One region of the Arthrobacter sp. UC242_113 genome, then DNA from elsewhere that is predicted to be linked to it. Evidence: riboswitches for the same ligand, from Rfam matches in the RefSeq annotation. Region 1 holds a riboswitch; each other region holds the start of a gene.
The links. A riboswitch is a leader RNA that binds a small molecule or an ion and turns the genes downstream of it on or off. The one in region 1 is predicted to bind thiamine pyrophosphate.
Positions count from the first base shown of each region.

Region 2: it holds a riboswitch for thiamine pyrophosphate, as region 1 does, so the genes downstream of both, thiO (glycine oxidase ThiO) here and ACHMXB_RS07990 (bifunctional hydroxymethylpyrimidine kinase/phosphomethylpyrimidine kinase) in region 1, are expected to answer to the same signal.
Region 3: it holds a riboswitch for thiamine pyrophosphate, as region 1 does, so the genes downstream of both, ACHMXB_RS15885 (ECF transporter S component) here and ACHMXB_RS07990 (bifunctional hydroxymethylpyrimidine kinase/phosphomethylpyrimidine kinase) in region 1, are expected to answer to the same signal.

Region 1 covers NZ_CP171968.1:1,785,099-1,791,448, forward strand. The annotation lists gene ACHMXB_RS07990 (bifunctional hydroxymethylpyrimidine kinase/phosphomethylpyrimidine kinase) at 244-1,839, opposite strand; TPP riboswitch at 1,822-1,918, opposite strand; gene ACHMXB_RS07995 (Rne/Rng family ribonuclease) at 2,136-5,546, opposite strand; gene ACHMXB_RS08000 (vitamin K epoxide reductase family protein) at 6,004-6,350, shown strand, end outside.
Region 2 covers NZ_CP171968.1:2,213,537-2,219,886, forward strand. The annotation lists gene ACHMXB_RS09965 (thiazole synthase) at 39-821, opposite strand; gene thiS (sulfur carrier protein ThiS) at 839-1,075, opposite strand; gene thiO (glycine oxidase ThiO) at 1,110-2,375, opposite strand; TPP riboswitch at 2,368-2,487, opposite strand; gene thiE (thiamine phosphate synthase) at 2,514-3,215, shown strand; gene ACHMXB_RS09985 (ferritin-like fold-containing protein) at 3,243-3,929, opposite strand; gene ACHMXB_RS09990 (RNB domain-containing ribonuclease) at 3,971-5,512, shown strand; gene ACHMXB_RS09995 (DEAD/DEAH box helicase) at 5,815-6,350, shown strand, end outside.
Region 3 covers NZ_CP171968.1:3,476,635-3,482,984, reverse strand. The annotation lists gene ACHMXB_RS15915 (Na+/H+ antiporter subunit E) at 1-100, shown strand, start outside; gene ACHMXB_RS15910 (monovalent cation/H+ antiporter complex subunit F) at 97-375, shown strand; gene mnhG (monovalent cation/H(+) antiporter subunit G) at 365-781, shown strand; gene ACHMXB_RS15900 (PKD domain-containing protein) at 917-2,914, opposite strand; gene ACHMXB_RS15895 (DUF4235 domain-containing protein) at 3,308-3,571, opposite strand; gene ACHMXB_RS15890 (heme-degrading domain-containing protein) at 3,608-4,159, opposite strand; TPP riboswitch at 4,279-4,422, shown strand; gene ACHMXB_RS15885 (ECF transporter S component) at 4,495-5,115, shown strand; gene ACHMXB_RS15880 (ABC transporter ATP-binding protein) at 5,115-6,350, shown strand, end outside.

The sequences.
Region 1 (6,350 bases):
CAACGCCGTGGATTCCCCGGGGGAACCCGTGAGCTATCCCAGGAACATGTCCGAATGGACGATCCCGGGTCATAACCCAAGTGTTGGCGTAAGCACCGAAGATCTAGAATACGCTAATTCCGTCGTCGGCCGCAAATGAGGCTGGCAGCAGCGGGTTGTCCGTGATAGGCGCCACAGAGGCCGCCGTTCGGGACATCCGATGCCGTGCGCGACCATCCTACCGGGTATCGGGCCCGCTTCCGCTCAGCTGTGGCGGCTCGGCGCGTCGAAGAATTCGACCTCGTACCGGCAGGACTGCCGGAAAGCGGTGATCATCGCTTCGCGCTCCCCCGCTGACGCGGCCCGGCCGGCGCCGTCGGCGACGTCGACGGCCCGCAGGGTGGCGGCAGCGAAGTCCTCGTCGGCGTAAGTCCGCAGCCACTCCGCGTACGGGTGCCCGGCCTGCGCTCCGGCGGCCACATATTCGGCGTGCAGGGTCTCCCCCACCTCGGCGTACAGCCAGAAGCACGGCAGGACCGCGGCGACCAGCACCGCGTAACTGCCGCCCGCCGAAGCCGCCAGCAGATGATCGACGTAGGCCTTCGTGACCGGGCCCAGCTCCTGTTGCACGGTTCGCGTGCTGAGCCAGGAGCGGTGCAGTTCCGATTCAACTTCCAGGCATTGCTGGGCGGAGCGCGCCCAGAACAGCTGCTCGGACTCGGTCGGCGCGAGCGCGCTGGCCCTGGCCAGGACCCGGGAGTAGCCGTTGAGGTATGTAGCGTCCTGCGCCAGGTAGTACGCGAATTCCTTCTCCGCCAGAGTGCCGTCGGCAAGCCCACGGATGAAGCCCAGGCCATAGATGTCTTCCAGGTGGGCAACTGTCTCGGCGCGGAGCAGCTCCGCGAAGCCGCCCCTGGGCTCTGACAGGGCTGTCGATTCAGTCTGGCGGACGTGGTGGAAATGGTTGATCGGTCCGTTGCCTGCCCCGACCTCCAGCTGCCCGGACGTGCGGAGGGCCCCGGCCAGCCACGGCTTGACCGCCCGCAGTGACGCTTCCCAGTCACCCAGCCGCGCCTGCGCCGTGGCCATGGCCGAGGAGAGCGAGCATCCGGTGCCGTGGCTGTTCCGCGTGCCGATCCGTTCGCCCGCGACCTCCACCACGTCCGAAGACAGCAGCCCGGCCGTGTTCACGAGCGCGTCCGGGCAGCTTGAGCCGTTCAGGTGCCCGCCTTTGACGAGGACCGTGGCACCGGTCTGGTCCGCGAGCCGCCTGCCCTGGACAAGGGCGGCGTCCCAGTCCGCGGCCTCAGGTTCCCCGAGCAGCATGGCCAGTTCGGGAAGGTTGGGGGTAATCAGGTGCGCCAGAGGCAGCAGTTTTCGGAGCGCTGCCTCCGCAGACTCCTGGAGGAGGCGGTCACCGCTGGTGGCCACCATCACCGGATCGAGAACCACGACGCCGGGCCTTACCTTTTCGAGCCAGACACGGACGGCCGCGATGACACGTTCATCGCCCAGCATGCCGATCTTCACGGCGTCCACGCTGATGTCGTCGCTGACAGCGTCCAGTTGCGCCGACAGGAAGGAAGCCGGCGGAACATGCACGCCGCGCACGCCCGTGGTGTTCTGCGCAGTGAGCGCTGTTATTGCGGCCATCCCGTAGCCGCCGTGGGCCGCAATGCTTTTCAGATCGGCCTGGATGCCTGCGCCGCCGGAAGGATCCGAGCCTGCGATGGCCAGCACCCGGGGAACGCCGCGGGAGGTCTGAACGGCCGGCTCAACGGTTTCCAGCAGCGACCTGTCCGCCGCCGCACGTGCGGGCAGGAGTGATGCTGATGACAGTGTTGATGACAAAGAAGACATCCCTTCGCCGGTGCTAACCGGACAGGTTCAACGGGTTTGGATCTCAGCCGGCCCATGCGCGGCACCCCGTGTCAGTCCTCCAGCCTAGCGGTTCGGCCGGCCCGCGGCGCGAAAATTTGGCGTTTGCGACAGGCTTCCGCGGCGCTGGCGTCCCCTGCCCTTGCCATCTGGCCTTGCCGGCTGACGAAAGTCCGGAACCGGAAAGGTCCGGCACCGCAGCCGCGGTGCCGGACCATCTACTGTTGGGCTCGGGGGTCAGTCACCCCGGAGTCCGGCGGGCTCAGAGTCCGCTTGTCCTACAGTTCTGAGGCGGGTACGCCGACCCCCAGAATGATCGGTTCGCTGGCCGGCTGCGGAGCTGCCTTCGGCGTCTGTGCATTCCCCGCCTCGGGTGCCTTGGCCTCATGCGAGTGCCCGGCGGCTGCAGCCGGAGCTACCTCGTGGTGTTCCACGGATGTCTCGTTGGCTGCACCCTGGGGGCGGCTGGCACTGCGGTTGCGGCGCGGACGGCGGCTGCGGGACGGTGCCGCGGGGCTTTCCACCGGCTGCCGTGCAGCAGGCTGAGCCGCGGGCCGGCTTGCGGCCTCCTGGCCCTCCGGCTGCCCGCTTTCAGGGCGGATCTGTGCGGGAGCCTCGTCCTTGGCCTCCTCCTCTTCGGCGGGGGCGATAGGAGCACCGAGGTGCGCGAAGGCTTCCTCCAGGCGGTCCAGCGTCAGGGCCGGCGCTTCCTTGACCGGCTCCTCGCTGTGATCGACAAACGGAAGAACCACTTTCTCACCGCCGAAGGTGAGCACTGCGCCGGGCCGTCCGGAGACGCTTTCCGTTTCCGGAGCGCGGTGCACCACGGGGCTTTCCGGTGCGGCGGCAGCGGGTGCGGCGGGCCGGGCAGCCTCACCCGACGCTGCGGCACTGTGCGCAGCTTCTTCCTCATGAAGGTGAGCGGCGTGGGCCGCTGCGGCGATGTTGGCCAGGGCTGCGCGGGTCGCTTCAGCCTTGGCGTGGCGCTCCGCCTCCGACGGTTCGGGGTGGTGCGGCACGGCAGGGGCGGCAGGAGCTGGCTCGGAGGACGGCTGCCCGCCCTTGCCGCGGCGGCGCTTCCGCTCTGTCCGGGCAGGGGGCTGGACCTCGGCACGGTGCACGTGGTGCTCCGCGGCCACGGTGTTGGCGCGGCGGTGCTCCACCGGCTCGTCGTGGGTGACGACGCCCCGGCCCGCGCATGCCTCGCACTGCTCGCCGAAGACTTCCAGGAGGCCGGTGCCCATGCGCTTGCGCGTCATCTGCACGAGTCCCAGGGAAGTCACTTCGGCCACCTGGTGCTTGGTCCGGTCGCGGCCCAGGCATTCCACCAGACGGCGCAGGACCAGGTCGCGGTTGGACTCCAGCACCATGTCGATGAAGTCGATGACGATGATGCCGCCGATGTCGCGCAGCCGCAGCTGGCGGACAACTTCCTCGGCAGCCTCCAGGTTGTTCTTGGTGACGGTCTCTTCAAGGTTGCCGCCGCTGCCGGTGAACTTGCCGGTGTTAACGTCAACCACCGTCATGGCCTCGGTCCGGTCAATGACCAGTGAACCGCCGGACGGCAGGAACACCTTGCGGTCGAGGGCCTTGTGGATCTGCTCGTCAATGCGCCAGGCGGAGAAGATGTCCTCGTCCTTGGTCCACTTTTCGAGCCGGCCCACCAGGTCCGGGGCAACGTAGGTGACGTAGGCCTCGATGGTGTCCCACGCTTCGTCGCCGGAGACGATCAGCTTGGAGAAGTCCTCATTGAAGACGTCGCGCACAACCTTGATGGTCAGGTCCGGTTCGCCGTAGAGCAGTTCGGGGGCGAGGACCTTGGTGGACTTCGCCTGGCTGTCGATCCCCTCCCACTGGGCACGGAGACGGTTGATGTCGTGGGTCAGTTCCTCCTCGGAGGCCCCCTCGGCGGCCGTGCGCACAATGACGCCGGCGTCCTCGGGAAGGCGGTCCTTGAGGATTCGCTTCAGGCGGTTGCGTTCGACGTCGGGCAGCTTGCGGGAGATGCCGGTCATGGACCCGCCGGGGACGTACACGAGGTAACGGCCGGGCAGGGAGATCTGGCTGGTCAGCCGCGCACCCTTGTGGCCCACCGGATCCTTGGTGACCTGGACCAGGACGGAGTCGCCGGACTTCAGCGCGTTCTCGATGCGGCGCTGCTTGCCTTCGAGGTTGACGGCTTCCCAGTTCACTTCGCCGGCGTACAGCACGGCGTTGCGGCCGCGCCCGATGTCCACGAAGGCAGCTTCCATGGACGGCAGAACGTTCTGGACCTTGCCCAGGTAGACGTTGCCGATCAGGGAGTCCTGCTGCGTCTTGGAGACGAAATGCTCGGCCAGGACGCCGTCTTCCAGGACGCCGATCTGGATTCTGTCGTCGCGCTGGCGCACGATCATCTGGCGGTCCACGGATTCGCGGCGGGCCAGGAACTCAGCCTCGGTGATCACCGTGCGGCGGCGGCCGGTGTCCCGCGATTCGCGGCGGCGCTGCTTCTTGGCTTCCAGACGGGTGGATCCCTTGACGCTGGTGACGCGGTTGCTCGCCGGGGCCTCGCTGATGGTCCGCGGGGCACGGACGCGGGTGACCGTGTTGGGGGGATCGTCTTCTCCGCCGCCGGTCAGTTCCAGATCCTGGTCGCCGCGGCGGCGGCGACGGCGACGGCGGGACGTCACGCCGTCTTCGAGCGGCGCACCCTCGTCTTCGCCGGCCTCGTCAGAAACTTCAGTGTCTTCATCGCCGTCGGTGATCTCACGGTCGGTCCGGCTGCGGCCGCGGCGGCCGCGGCTGCGCCGCCGGCGCCGCCCGCCGTCGTCCTCCAGCTCGTCCTCGCCATCCTCGGCGGCCGCTTCCTCTTTCGCGGCGGAAGCGGCAGTGCGGACCACGGTGTTCAGGTCGGGGGCCTGGAAGATTATCGATGTCACGGACGACGGTTCCAGGAAAAGCGAGCCCAGCGGCGACTGCCCGGCGGCCTCATCTTCGGCCTCTTCCTCGACGGCCGGCTCCTGCGCGGCCGCGGGTGCAGCAGGGGCTGCAGTGGTGGGCGCTGCCTGGGTTTCAGGGGTGCTGACGGCCGGGACGGGCTCATCAGCCTGTCCCGCTGAAGGTGCCGCAGTGGCTGTTCCGGTAGCGGCCGGAGCGGGTGCCTCGGCAGATTCCGCTGACTCAGCGGGGCTTTCGGCCGGCTCCGCAACCTTGGGCTTTGTTGCCCGGCGGCGGCGTACAGGCTTGGACTCGGCAGCCGGCTCTGCAGCCGCCTGCTCAGTGGCGGCCTGCTCAGTGGCGGCCGGAACCGCCGCAGCCTCGGCTGCCGGCTCGGTGGGGGCTACCTGCGAGCCACCTTTCTGCGCATCAACTTCGGCCCCGGCAGCTTCGGCAAACGCGGGCAGCGGTTCTTCGGCGACCTTCTTCCGGGCGCGGGTCCGGCGGACCGGGGTCTTGGCCGGGGCTTCTGCGGCCTCTCCGGCAGCCGACTCCGGCACTGCCGTTTCAGGTGCTGCCGTTTCGGGTGCTGCGCCTTCGGACAGGGTTTCCGGAGCGGGCAGCTCCGATGCCGCAGTCTCCGAGTCCGCTGCTGCAGCCTTGGGCGTCGCCTTGCGGCGGGTCCGGGTGGCTTTCTTGGGGGCCTCAGCGGCGGCTTCGCCGGTGGCAGCCCGTTCTTCGTTGACGGCTATAACCTGGTCATTATCCATATGTGGCAACACTCCTGCCCCTGACGTGCCGCCACATTCGGCACCCATTGGGGCACATATTGTCAACACCCGCAGGCATTGACAGAAGTCAATTGGATACCAGCAGGCTCGCACCGGCAGTGGGGTGCGGCAGGCCTGACAGGCCGGCGGGATTGTTACTGGAACCCGTTGTTTCTGACAACCACAACCAGGTGCCGTCCAATGGAAGGTGGGAGGCTGGATCTTCTTTCCAAAGCCTGCACCACTGCTCACTGGCGGTCTTAGGAACAAGCCACCGGACTGGAGTTTGAATGTGGTTCGCGCTCCAGCCACGTTTATTCTCTCATATTGCCGTTCAAATACGCTGTAATTGTGTGACAACGCCGGTCAATGCTGCCATCGGCTAGGGGTACAGCCCGCGTCAAGCTGGCGGCGATACAATCTGGGCAGGAGCACCCCAGACAAAGGACGCCATCCCATGCCACGCACTTCGCCTTCCACAGGCACGGACTACGAACAGGGCCAGCAGGACGCTGCCCGGCCCGCCGCGGCTTCGGCCGGTGCCGCCGTGCCGGCCATGACGCGCGACCGCCCCTTCGGCTGGCTGCTGGTCATCACCGGCGTTGTGGGCTGGCTGGCATCCGGCATTCTGGTGCTGGAAAAGCTTGAGGTCCTCAAGGATCCCAACCATGCCACCGTTTGCGACGTGAACCCCTGGATTTCCTGCGGGCAGGTCATGCAGACGTGGCAGAGTTCGGTCTTCGGCTTCCCGAACATGTTCATCGGAATAGTCGCCTTCGGCATCACGACCACAGTGGGCATGGC
Region 2 (6,350 bases), 430 kb from region 1:
TGAGCCGGCCGCGCACCGCGGACAGGGGTTGGCCGGGCTTAGAGGAACTCCGCCCGGCCCTCCATGGCCGACGACGCCAAGGCATGCTCGCGGCGCGGGATCCGCCCGGCCGCACGCGCCAGCCTACCGGCGATCACGGAGTGTTTGAAGGCCTCAGCCATGAGTGCGGGATTCTGGGCCCGCGACACGGCGGTGGCCAGCAGCACGGCGTCGCACCCGAGTTCCATGGCCAGGGCCGCGTCCGAGGCCGTCCCGATCCCTGCGTCCAGGACCACGGGAACGGAGGCCCGCGACACGATCAGCTCGATGTTGTGCGGATTGAGGATGCCCAGGCCCGTGCCGATCGGCGCTCCCAGCGGCATGACGGCCGATGCACCCAGGTTCTCCAGCCGCAGCGCCAAAACGGGATCGTCATTGGTGTAGGCGAAGACCTTGAAGCCCCGGTTGACCAGCTGCTCGGTGGCGTCCACCAGCTCCACGGCATCAGGCAGGAGCGTGTGCTCATCGGCGATGACTTCGAGCTTGACCCAGTCGGTCTCCAGCGCTTCACGGGCCAGCTCCGCCGTCATGACAGCGTCCCGGGCCGTGAAGCAGCCGGCGGTGTTGGGGAGCACGCGGATGTTGTGGTCCACCAGCAGCTGGAACAGCGAGCCGGTTTCGGCAGGCGAGTAGCGCCGCATCGCGACGGTGGTCAGCTGGGTGCCGGACGCGAGCAGCGCCGCACCCAGACCGTCCAGGCTTGGAGCGCCTCCGGTGCCCATGATGAGCCGCGAGGTCAGCTCCACCCCGTCAATGACCAGGCTGTCTGCTGTTTCAATCATTGTTTCTGCCATCGTCCTCATCCTCCCTGGACTGCCGTGACAAGTTCGATCTCGTCGCCGTCGGCGAGTGCCGTGGCATGCCACTGGCTGCGCGGCACGACGGCCGAGTTGCGGGCCACCGCCACGCCCAGCCGCTGGCCGTCGGCGGCCTGCCCGCTGGCGGCCAGCTTGCGCCCCGTGACCTGGGTGACGAGTGAGGTGACGGACGCGCCGTCACTGACTTCCTGTTCGACGCCGTTCAATGTGATGTTCATGCTGGTTCCTTGTTCTGGTCAAATGTGACGCGGGTCAAATGCTGAGTGCAGCGGCTGATCCCAGGGGGTCCGGGAGCCCGGGTGAAAACCGGCCCGGCCGGAAGGCGGCCCAGCGCGGATCGGTGATGCCGTCCATGAGCTGGCGGCAGATGGCCGCGGCGGCCGGGGTCAGCAGGACGCCGTGGCGGAAGAAGCCGGTGGCGATGATGAGGCCCGGCACGTCCGTGCCGGCATCCTGCCCGCACGCCGGCACCCGGCCCAGCAGGGGGGCATTGTCCGGCGTGCCGGGCCGTGCCCGGGCGGTGGCTTCGAGCAGCTCCAGTTCGGCGACTGCCGGCAGCAGCGCCTGGGCGTCCCGCAGCAGCTGGTAGACGCCTCCGGCGCTGGTGCCCGGCACACCGTCCTCACGCTGGGTGGCGCCGATCACCACCGTGCCGTCCTTGCGGGGCACCACGTACACCGGCACGCCCCGCACCATTCCGCGGACTGTCGCGGTGAGCAGGGGCTGCAGGTGTTCGGGCACCCTGAGCCTGAGGATGTCTCCGTAGACCGGACGCAGCGGCAGCTGCAGGCCTTCCGGGAGATTCTGCAGGCGCGCCGCCGCCAAGCCATTGGCCACCAGCGTTTCGGCCGCCCTCACGGTTCCGCCGCCGGCCAGCCGGACCCCGCAGACCCCTGCGCCGTCCCAGAGCAGGCCGGCGGCGTGCTCCCGCACCGCGTATCCCTCTGCTGCCGCATTTTCCTGACGTTGCGCGGCCAGCTCGGCAGCAAGGGCCCGGACAAGTCTGCGCGGATCCACCTGGTGGTCCGCCGGAATGTCGAGGGCGCAGGAGATCGCGGGGCTGAGCAGCGGCTCCCGGGAACGTGCCTCACGGATGGTCAGCGGTTCAACGTTGAGGCCGTGGGCCCGCTGCACTTCCCGCAGGTCCATCAGGGCCCGGCGGTCGGCCGGATCGGCACCCACCGCCAGGGTCGGCGTCGTCAGGTAGCCGGCGTCACCGCCGGCGGTGAGCGTGGCCGCAAACTCAGGCCATCTGGCGGAGGACTCCAGCATCAGCTCCAGGAGCCCTTCCTCCTGGTAATGCAGTTCGCTGACCGGGGCGAGCATGCCGGCCGCAGCCCAGCTTGCACCGCTGCCCGGGGCCTCATCGACGAGTACCACCGAACGGCCGGAGCGGCGTGCCTCCCAGGCGATGCCGTGGCCAACCACTCCGCCGCCAATAACCGCTACATCGGCCTCAAGTCCGCCGGACTCCAGGGCTCCCGCGGAGCGCTCGTCGCCTCCGGTTTCAGGGGTCATGCAAATCCTTCCCTACGCCGGTACTAACCGGATCAGGTCAAGCGGTCGGCTCTGACGCCCTCTCAGCCCTGCGTCTTTATGACAGCAGTAACGGGCTCCCGCGGTACCTGCCCAGTTTAGAGGAACTAAGGTGTTGCCATGACCGTGCACTCTGCCCACACCGCCGCCCGCCTGTACCTCTGCACCGACGCCCGCAAGGACCGCGGGGACTTCGCGGACTTTGTGGACGCGGCGTTTGCGGGCGGCGTGGATATCATCCAACTGCGGGACAAGGGCATCGAGGCGGCCGAGGAACTCGAGTTGCTGGAAGTAGTCCATGCCGCCGCCCGCAGGCACGGCCGGCTGTGGGCTGTGAACGACCGCGCCGACATCGCGTCCATCGCCGGTGCACCGGTGTTCCACATCGGCCAAAAGGACCTGCCGCTGCGGGCCGCCCGGAAGCTGCTGCACGATGCCACCGTGATCGGGCTGTCCACCCACAGCACGGAACAGGTGGATGCCGCCGTCGGCGCCGCCCACGGGCGCAGTGGCCTGGATTATTTCTGCGTAGGCCCGCTGTGGGCCACCCCTACCAAGCCCGGGCGCGCCGCCGTCGGGCTCGACCTGGTGCGCTACGCGGCGGAGGCTGTCCGCACCACAAACGAGGAACGGGTCGGCGGCCTGCTGCTGCCCTGGTTCGCGATCGGCGGGATCGACCGCACGAACGTGGAGCAGGTCCTGGCGGCCGGAGCCAACCGCATCGTCGTCGTACGGGCCATCACCGAGGCGCCAGACCCGGCAGCAGCCGCGGCGGAACTGCTCGACGCCCTCGACGCAACGTCCTCGGCCGCCGTCTCGTAAGCGGAGCGGCCGGGTCGGGGGCCGGGGTTACCCGCTCAGGCCGAGCTGGACCATCCGCCGGGAGTGGTTTTCCGCGACTTCGGCCGTGATGCCCCGCACCAGCTCGCGGGCGGTGGCGTCCGTGGCACCGGGCTCCGCCTCGACGAACAGCTCGCCAAGAAAGGCGTGTTCGTGGCCCACGCGCTGGGCCTGCGTGATCGCTTCGCCGAGGAGGCGGCGGCCCCAAAGGGCCAGCCTGGACGCCAGCCGTGGATCGTCCGCCAAGGCCCCACTGAGCCGTTCCCGAAGCACGGCCGTGGCCTCTTCCGACGACTGGATCTGCTGGATGACATCACGGGTTCCGGCATCCACAAACCGGGCCACTGCCCGGTAGAAATCGGCAGAGACCGTGTCCACCACGTAGGCCTTCATCAGGGATTCGTACCAGTCCGCCGGGCGGGTCCGTTCATGGAAGTGGTCCACGGCCAGCTGGAACGGGAGCATCGCATCTTCGACGTCGACGCCCATGCCGGCCAGCTTGGCGCTTACGAGTTCGTAGTGCTGGAATTCGATGACAGCGATCCTGCCGAGCACGGCACGGTCGTGCAGCGTGGGTGAGTAACGGGCGTCGGACGAGAGCCGTTCGAACGCGGACAATTCGCCGTAGGCCATCACGCCGAACAGGTCTGCGACGAAGCGGTCGTAGCGAGCGGTGTCAGCCGAGGATGTGCCCATAATCCAAGACTAACGGCGCAATTCGGGCTAACCTGATTTTCGTGTCACATCATCGTCTGTCGCCCAGTGTCCACGAGCAGACCAACGCGCTCGCGGAGGCTCTAAGCGCGCTGCGGACGGAACTGGAGCTTCCGGGGGAATTCCCCGAGGACGTGCTCAAGGAAGCCGAAGCCGCCGTAGCCGGACGGGGATTCCCGGCGCTGGACCTGACCGGAGTGGACTTCCTCACCATCGATCCGCCGTCGTCCACCGACCTTGACCAGGCACTGTTCATCGAACGCCTCGGCGAGGGCTACCGGATCCTGTATGCCATCGCCGATGTTCCCTCGTTCGTACAGCCGGGCGGCGCCCTCGACGCCGAAACCCGCCGCCGCGGACAGACCTTCTACGCCCCGGACGGCCGGATACCACTGCACCCGGAGGTCATCAGCGAGAACGCCGGCAGCCTGCTGGCCGGGCAGCTGTGCTCCGCCTTCGTCTGGGAGTTCGAGCTCGACGCCGCCGCCGAGGTGGTGTCCGTGCTGGTGCGCCGGGCCGCCGTGCGCAGCCGGGCCAAACTCAACTACAAGGGCGTCCAGGCAGAACTGGACGCCGGCACGGCCCCGCCCGTCCTGCAGCTCCTGCGTGAGGTGGGGCGCAAGCGCGTGGACCTGGAACGGGCCCGCGGTGGAGCCAGCCTGAACATGCCGGAACAGGAGATCGTCCAGCTTCCCGACGGCGGCTACCGGATCGTGGCGGTCCCCCAGCTTCCGGTTGAGGACTGGAACGCCCAGATTTCGCTCATGACCGGCATGGCCGCAGCTTCCCTGATGCTCAACGGCAAAGTGGGGATCCTGCGGACCATGCCTGCCCCGGATGAGCGCTCCCTCAGCCACTTCAGGCGGCAGACAGCCGCGCTGGGCAAGCCGTGGGACGGGCAGGAGACCTACGGCGAGTACCTGCGCACCCTGGACCCCACCGACCACCGGCAATTGGCCATCCTCCACGCGGCCGGCATGCTGTTCCGCGGCGCCACGTACACGCATTTCGACGGAACCGTTCCGGAGGACGCCGTCCAGTCAGCCATCGGCACGGCGTACGCCCACACCACCGCTCCGCTCCGCCGGCTCGTGGACCGGTTTGTTTTGGTCATCTGCGAGGCCCTGAGCAATGGCCTGCCGGTGCCGGCCTGGGCGCGGGAGGCGCTCCCCTCGCTGCCCGAGATCATGGCGTACTCTGACCAGTTGGCGGCAAGGATGGAACGGCTTGCCCTGGACACTGTGGAAGCCGCGCTGCTGATCAACCACATCGGGCAGGAGTTCGATGCAGTGGTGATCTCCGGGTCAAAGCCGGCCAAAAACGGCAACGGGAACGGCAGCGGCAATGCCGCAGGGAACAGCAGCGGAAACGGGAACGGCGCCAACGGCAAGGGCCTGAACGGCAAGGGCACCAACGGATCCGGCCCCTCCGGCGTGGTCCAGATCGCCGAACCGGCTGTGACGGCCAAATGTGAAGGAGAGATGGAACCCGGCACCAGGGTCCGGGTCCGGCTCGTCTCCTCGGACATCGCAACCCGTGAGGTCCGCCTCGAGCTCGTCGACTGAACCGCTCCCGCGGGCCGCAACTGTCCCCGCGGCGGCCCGAGTCAAGGAAAACACGGGTTTGCCAGTAGACTGGCTAGGTAGTAATGGATGCCCGGTCGTTGATTTCCGTAAATTGAATTCAACAAGCCCGCCCCTACGCGATCTTGAGTCACACCCGCCGGTCCCCAGTGCCGGCATTTAGATAGCCCGCGATCGGCTTCCACTGGAATTGCTTGCGCGCCTGAGCGTGCTCCGGAACGGCCCTCAAGGCCGGCCCGTTGAGCAGGCGGCGCCAATGCCCAAATGAATAAGGAAACTCCCCTGTGAGTGAATTGCATACCCACCAGCTTCTTTCCGACGACACCGGCACCGAGACCATTGAGCCGGAAGAGACCATCATCTCGGACGAGAAGCCGCACGAAATAGCCGAAAAGTCGTTCGCCGACTTCGACGTCCGCGCTGACATCGTCGAGTCCCTGGCTGACGCCGGCATCACGCACCCCTTCCCGATCCAGGCCATGACGCTGCCCGTCGCGCTGTCCGGCCACGACATCATCGGCCAGGCCAAGACCGGCACGGGCAAGACCCTCGGCTTCGGCATTCCCGCGTTGCAGCGCGTGGTGGGCCGCGACGACGCCGGCTTCGACAAACTGCCCGCCCCCGGTGCCCCGCAGGCCATGGTGATCGTACCCACGCGCGAGCTCGCCGTGCAGGTTGCCAACGACCTGCAGGCCGCATCCCGCAAGCGCAACGCCCGGATCGCAACGATCTACGGCGGACGCGCCTATGAGCCGCAGATCGACGCCCTGCAGAAGGGCGTCGAGGTGGTCGTCGGCACCCCGGGCCGCCTCATCGACCT
Region 3 (6,350 bases), 1.7 Mb from region 1:
CAAACTGCGCAAGGAAGTCCGCGACACCGAGGCGGGGCTCATCCGGATCATGGGAACGAAGGAAGAGCTTGCCGCCCTGAACCAGGAGGTTGGCGCATGATGGGGCTTGTCCTCACCGTCACGGCTGTGGCGCTGGCCCTGGCCGCCGCGGGCGCGATCATCCGCATAGCCCGCGGCCCGTCGCTCCTGGACCGGGTCCTCGCGGCGGACGTGCTGCTGGCCATCCTCGGCGCGGCGCTGTGCATCGACATGGCCGTGAACCGACACCTGAACAACCTGATGCTGGTGGTTGCCGTCTCCGTTATCGGCTTTATCGGCTCGGTGACGGTGGCCCGGTTCGTGGCCGACAGGCGGGAGCAGCCCAGTGAACCCTGAACCCAATACCGTGGACGCTGTGATCGACGCGGTCTCGGCCGTGTTCATGGTGGTGGGCGCGCTGATGTCCCTTGCCGCCGCCATCGGCCTGCTGCGCTTTCCCGACCTGATGAGCCGCATGCATGCCGCCACCAAGCCCCAGGTACTTGGGCTGTTCCTGCTCCTTGCTTCCGTGGGCCTGCAGCTGCGGACGTGGTGGGTGTGGCCGGTGCTGTTCGTGGCCTGGATCTTCCAGCTGCTCACCGTCCCCGTTTCCGCCCATATGGTGGGCCGCGCAGGCTACCGCACCAAGCACCTCCACAAGGAGCTGCTCAGCAAAGACGAGCTGGAGGCCGTGGTGCAGAAGGCGGCCAAGGCGGCCCGGGAATCAGAGGCCGACGACGGCGGCAACCGAACCGCTCGCTGAGCCCGCCGGGAGCCCAGGTGCATAGTGCTCGGCTGCCTGCCCGGCGGCCTGTTCGAAAGGGCCGAACCGCATAAACGGGTCAGGCCCCGTCTGCTGTGCAGACGGGGCCTGACCGTTAGTGGCGGATCGCTGGACCTACCGGGTGGCGAGCACCCCGGTTGCGGTGCCGCCGCGGCTGGACTGGACCAGGACGCTGGTGATCTGCCGGCCCGGTCCGGGCTTGGCCCGGTAGGACCAGGCGCCGAGGGTGTCCACCTGAGCGGTGCCGATTTTTGCGTAGCTGATGACGCCATTTACGGGTGTGGTGTCGTAGATGACCACGGTGGTGGCCGGGACCAGGACGGCGGTGTTGCCGGCCAGCGTGGATGTGCCGGTAATCCGCAGTTCGGTGCCGAGCCGGTGCCGGGAGCCGGCGACGGCCATGGTGTCGGTCTGGATGGCCAGGTTCACGGTTGCCGGGGCGCTACCAATGCCGTTTTGATTCGCGACGATCAACTGCATGACGACCGGGTCGCTGGCCATGGGATCCAGGCGGCGGGTGAGGTCAGTGCTCTTGGCGTAGAAGGGCAGAGTGATGGTGGGCTTGGCGGTGGTGTCGCCGGTGATGGTGACGTTGGGTCCGCTGACTTTGCTCCACTTGTAGCTGGCGGCGCCGGTGGAGGTGCTGCCGTCCAGTTGGACGGTTCCGCCGGGGGTGATGGTGGTGGATGCTGCAGTGGCCACCGCCGTCGCGGGTTGTGTTTCGCCGGGTACGGGTCCCGTGCCGATGTCGACGACGGGACCGGGGTCCGGGGCCGGGGTGACCGGGTCCAGCCCGGCCGGCGTTGCTGCGCCGCCGGAGATGGTCACGGGCAGGGATGCCGAACCGCCGCTTGCGGTTTTCACCGTGACGATTGCCGGTGGGGCCTTCACCGGCCAGGATTTCTCGGCGCCGGTTCCGGTGGCCGATGCTTCCACGGTTCCCAGTCCTGTGACGGTCAGCGGGTAGCCTACGCTGGAGATGGCGCCGACGGTCAGGTTGGTGCCGTCGTAGATGGCTTTGGTGATCATGACGCCGCTGGGTTTGGTGACATTGACCTGGCTGCTGCTGGCGGGCTTGTCGCCGATGTTGGTGACCTTGACCGACGTCGGTGCGGTGCCGGTGAACTGGACGCGGGCGTAGTACCGTCCGGTGTCCGGGTCGCTGAGCATGGGGGTGGTCTCAAAGACCCCGGACTGCCCGTCCACCTGGAGCTGGGCGCCGCTGCCACTGCTGGCGAACACGTCGATCATGTTGCCGTTCAGGACGGCGCTGTCGCCGTTGACGCCCTGGTTGGTGGAGATTTTGCCCTGGACGGTGAACTGGTCTGTTTCCAGGGACACGCCGCCGCCGTTTACTGAGAACTTGTTGTAGCCTCCAATGCCGCCGATGACGGTGTGGTCCTGGGCCGGGTCGCCCAGGTAGCCGTCCGGGGCTTTCGGCAGGGTGGCCGGATCCCACTTCAGGAACGGACCGATGTTGCTCTTCAGCGCTGTGGTGAAGTTCCCGACTGCGGGGGAGATGTCTTCGACGAGTTTGCCGTCGCCGGCGCCGTCGGTGTCGATGGTGATGGTGCCGTAGGGGTGCTGGAACGTCAGGGTGCTGTTGGCGGGGCCACCCTTCACCACGATGCGCTGGCGGCCGAAGACGACCTGATCGCCCTGGGTGACCGTGTTGGCGAAGGCTGCCTCGAGGCCGAGGACCAGGACGGCGCGGCCGCCGTTGGGGAAGGCGAGTTCGGAGCCGGCGAGCATGTAGAACGCCTCTTCCGGGAAGTTGTCCGGGAAGGAGATGGGTGCTGTCTCGTCCGGGATGTCCCCGGGCAGGAAACCGCAGAGCGGGTTCTCCGCGTCAAGGCACAGTTCGACGCGTGTTTTGTTGCTGTCCTCGTACCAGGACGGGAAGCCGTACTCGGTGTTGACGGGACCGACGGCGGTCAGCTTGTTCGCGTTCGTCTGGGTTACCTGGGTTGCCGCCAAGGAGGCTCCTGCCCCTGTCGCCGCAAGCAGGACGGCAGTTGCGGCAGCAATGCCGCGGCGGCGGGACGCAGGGCTGGGGCCACGGTGTCGGGGGGCCAGGCGCTGGGCTGACAGGAAATGTGGTGTGGATACCATTTTTGTCTCCTCGTAAGACGCTGATGGCATCCACTAAAAATCGTGGGGGTTGGAAAAACGTTCGAGTTCCGGGTTGGAAAAACCTTGGCATTCGAGGCTTCATCCGGCGGTGTGGGGGGACCCACGCTGCTCTTGCAGCGACTGTGCTTATGCCCTCCAAGCGGCAAGCGGTGGACCGCCGAGGCAAAATGCGAACGGACCCGGCACCGCGGGTTGCGGTGCCGGGTCCGGCTGTTGTGAGCCCGGCCGAGGTCATCAGCACTGCCAGGTTCAGAACGGAATCAGTATGGCCTGCCGCGCTTGGGGAAACCCGGTCTCGGCCCGGGAGGGGCTGCCGGGCAACCCACCCCGTGTGGGGGCCGCAGCGTGGTTGGTCCCGACCGGCGGGGAGGCCTAGACGATGTCCTGGGTCTTGGCGAAGCGGGTGATAGCCCGCTGGGTGCCGCGGTTGGCCAGCACCTGGATGACCGCGCTCACGGAGGCGGAGACGAGGGCGAACGTGAGGGCGGTGCGCAACGTGGTGGGGACGTCGTCCTTGTCACCCTTGGGGGGCTTCCGGCCCGTGATCTTTTCCCAGATGGTGTCAACGGCCTTGGTGCCGGCGAATCCTGCCAGCAGGCTGATGCCTGTGCCAAGCAGTTTGATGAAGAAACTCATTGCGGAACTCCTCGCGTGATGAACACTGGTCTTTCCTTAGCCTAGCCGCATGGACCGGTGGATCTCCCGCAACGCCTGTACCACGAGGTCGTGGTCCGCCTTCTGCGGCAGCCCGGACACGGTGACCACGGCCACTGCCCCCACATCCCGCACATAAACGGGGAAGGCTCCGCCGTGGGCAGCGTAAGTCGCTTGGTCAAACCAGGCGTTGTCCTCGATCCGTCCGCCGCCGGCCCTGCCGCGCAGCCCCACCAGCAGCGACGGTTCCTCGTAGCGCACGGCAGTCCGCTGCTTGGCCCGCACCCAGCCTTCGTTATCCGGCGTGGCACCCTCGAGCGCCACATGGAAGAGCACCTGCTCCCCCTTGGTGATGTCGATGGCGATAGGCAGGTTCTCCTCCTTGCCCCGTTCCACCAGTTCCAGGCCCAGCGCCAGGGCGTCGTCCTTGGTGAACCTCGGGAACTGCAGTTCAGCCATCTCCCCTTCGACCTGCCCAATCAGGGCTTCCAAGGCTCCCGCCGGCTGCTCCGCGGAGGAATCGGGGTCAAAGGCGGGCAGGGCAGCGCTGCCGGAGTCCTGTTGCGTCATGGCCCCAATCTACTCCGGACCGTTGTCCCAACGCCGCATGAAAACTTCCGCATTGTGACAGCGGCCCCCGGTTTCCGGGGCGGGCGAGGTGTAAACTGGATCAGCCCACAAGGGCAGATTTATCACGACAGGGGAGCGCCGCCGTCGGGATGCAAAGGCAACTGCCAGCGCAACCGGGGAAGGGCGCTGAGAGTGCGGACAGCCGCAGACCCTCGAACCTGATCCGGCTAGTACCGGCGCAAGGGAGTCGAGTTCTCAGAGTGCCCGGCAGCGCGAGGCCCAGCCACCCGCAGCCGGGGAAACACTTTCCCCTCCTGTTCCTCAGGAGGACCATCATGACAACTGCAGCAATCAAGAAGACCAGCTACAGCTGGCGCGTGGCGGACATCGTCGTGGCGGCGCTCATCGCCGTTGCCGGCGGCGTCATCTTCTGGGCCTGGTCCCAGGGCGCCAACCTCATCTCCACCCCGGTCAACGCCCTCTACCCTCCGCTGACCGGCCTCTACGCCGGCGGCTGGATGATTCCGGCGGTCCTGGGAATGCTCATCATCCGCAAGCCCGGCGCAGCCCTGTTCTGCGAGAGTGTGGCTGCCACCGGCGAGCTGCTCATGGGCTCGCAGTATGGCACCACGGTGCTCATTTCCGGACTTCTGCAGGGCCTGGGGGCGGAGCTTGTGTTCGCCGCCTTCGCGTACAAGAAGTTCAACCTGCCCGCCTCGCTGCTTGCCGGGGCCGGCGCCGGACTGTTCTGCGGGCTCAACGACTCCTTCGCCCCCTGGGGCTGGAACATCGCCTACGCCGCCGGCGACAAGCTCGCGTACATCGTGTTCTGCGCCATTTCCGGCGCGGTCATCGCGGGCGCCCTGTCGTGGATCGCCGCCCGAGGCCTGGCCAGGACCGGCGTGCTGAGTTCCTTCGCGTCCCGCAAGGCAGCCACGGAGCCCGTCTTCTCCTAATGCCCGGACAAGACAACGCCGGCGTCCGCCCCGCCGCGGTCACCGCCCGCGGCTGGGGCTGGCGCCACGCCGGCCGCACCAAACCGGCCGTCCATGCCCTCGACCTGGACATCCGCCCCGGCGAGCGGGTCATGCTGCTGGGCCCATCCGGAGCCGGCAAGTCCACCCTGCTTCACGCCCTGGCCGGCGTGCTGGGGGACAGTGACGCGGACGACGCCGGCACTCCCGACCGGGACGACGCGGACGAGAGCGGAGACCTGCTCATCGACGGCGCGCCGCCCCGTTCCCGGCGCGGCCGTGCCGGGCTCATGCAGCAGGACCCGGAGACGCAGGTGGTGCTCTCCCGCCTGGGCGACGACGTCGCCTTCGGCGCCGAGAATCTGTCGGTGCCCCGCGAGGAGATCTGGCGTCGCGTGCACGAGGCGCTGGACGACGTCGGGCTGTCGCACCTTCCCCTCAACCACCCGACGTCGGCCCTCTCCGGCGGCCAGAAGCAGCGCCTGGCGCTCGCCGGCATCCTGGCGATGCGGCCGGGACTCCTCCTGCTGGACGAGCCCACCGCGAACCTCGACCCGGACGGCGTCCTGGAAGTCCGGGACGCCGTGGGCCGCTGCCTCGACAAGACCGGGGCCACCCTGGTGGTGGTGGAGCACCGGGTAGCTGCCTGGAAAGACCTGGTGGACCGGATCGTGGTCCTGCAGCCGGGGTCCGCCTCGGACGGCGCGGTGCTGATCGACGGGACCCCGGACGAGGTTCTCGAGGAGGCGCGCGGGATGCTCACTGCCGCCGGCGTCTGGGTCCCCGGCTATGTTCCTGAGACGCGGCGCCGTTCGGCTGCCGGCGCTCCGCCGACCCCCGGCGCTAGCACCGGCCAGCTGCTGCTGGCGGCGGAAAAGCTTGCCGTGTCGCGGGAACGTCCACGCCGCCGCGGCTTCCGCTCTGTACCCCCTGAGCCCGTTCTGCGCGACGTCACAGCGCAGGTCCGGGCGGGCGAGGCGCTGACCGTCACAGGTCCCAACGGCGCCGGCAAGTCCACCTTTGCGCTGACCCTGGCCGGGCTGTTGCCGCCGGTGGACGGCAAGGTCTCCGCGACGGTAGAACTGAGCGGCGGAGCCGGAATTGACCCGTACGAGTGGAGGGCCGAGCAGCTGATCGCCCGGATCGGCACGGTGTTCCAGGAACCCGAACACCAGTTCGTCACCGGCCGTGTCCTGGACGAGCTGCAGTTCGGCCCT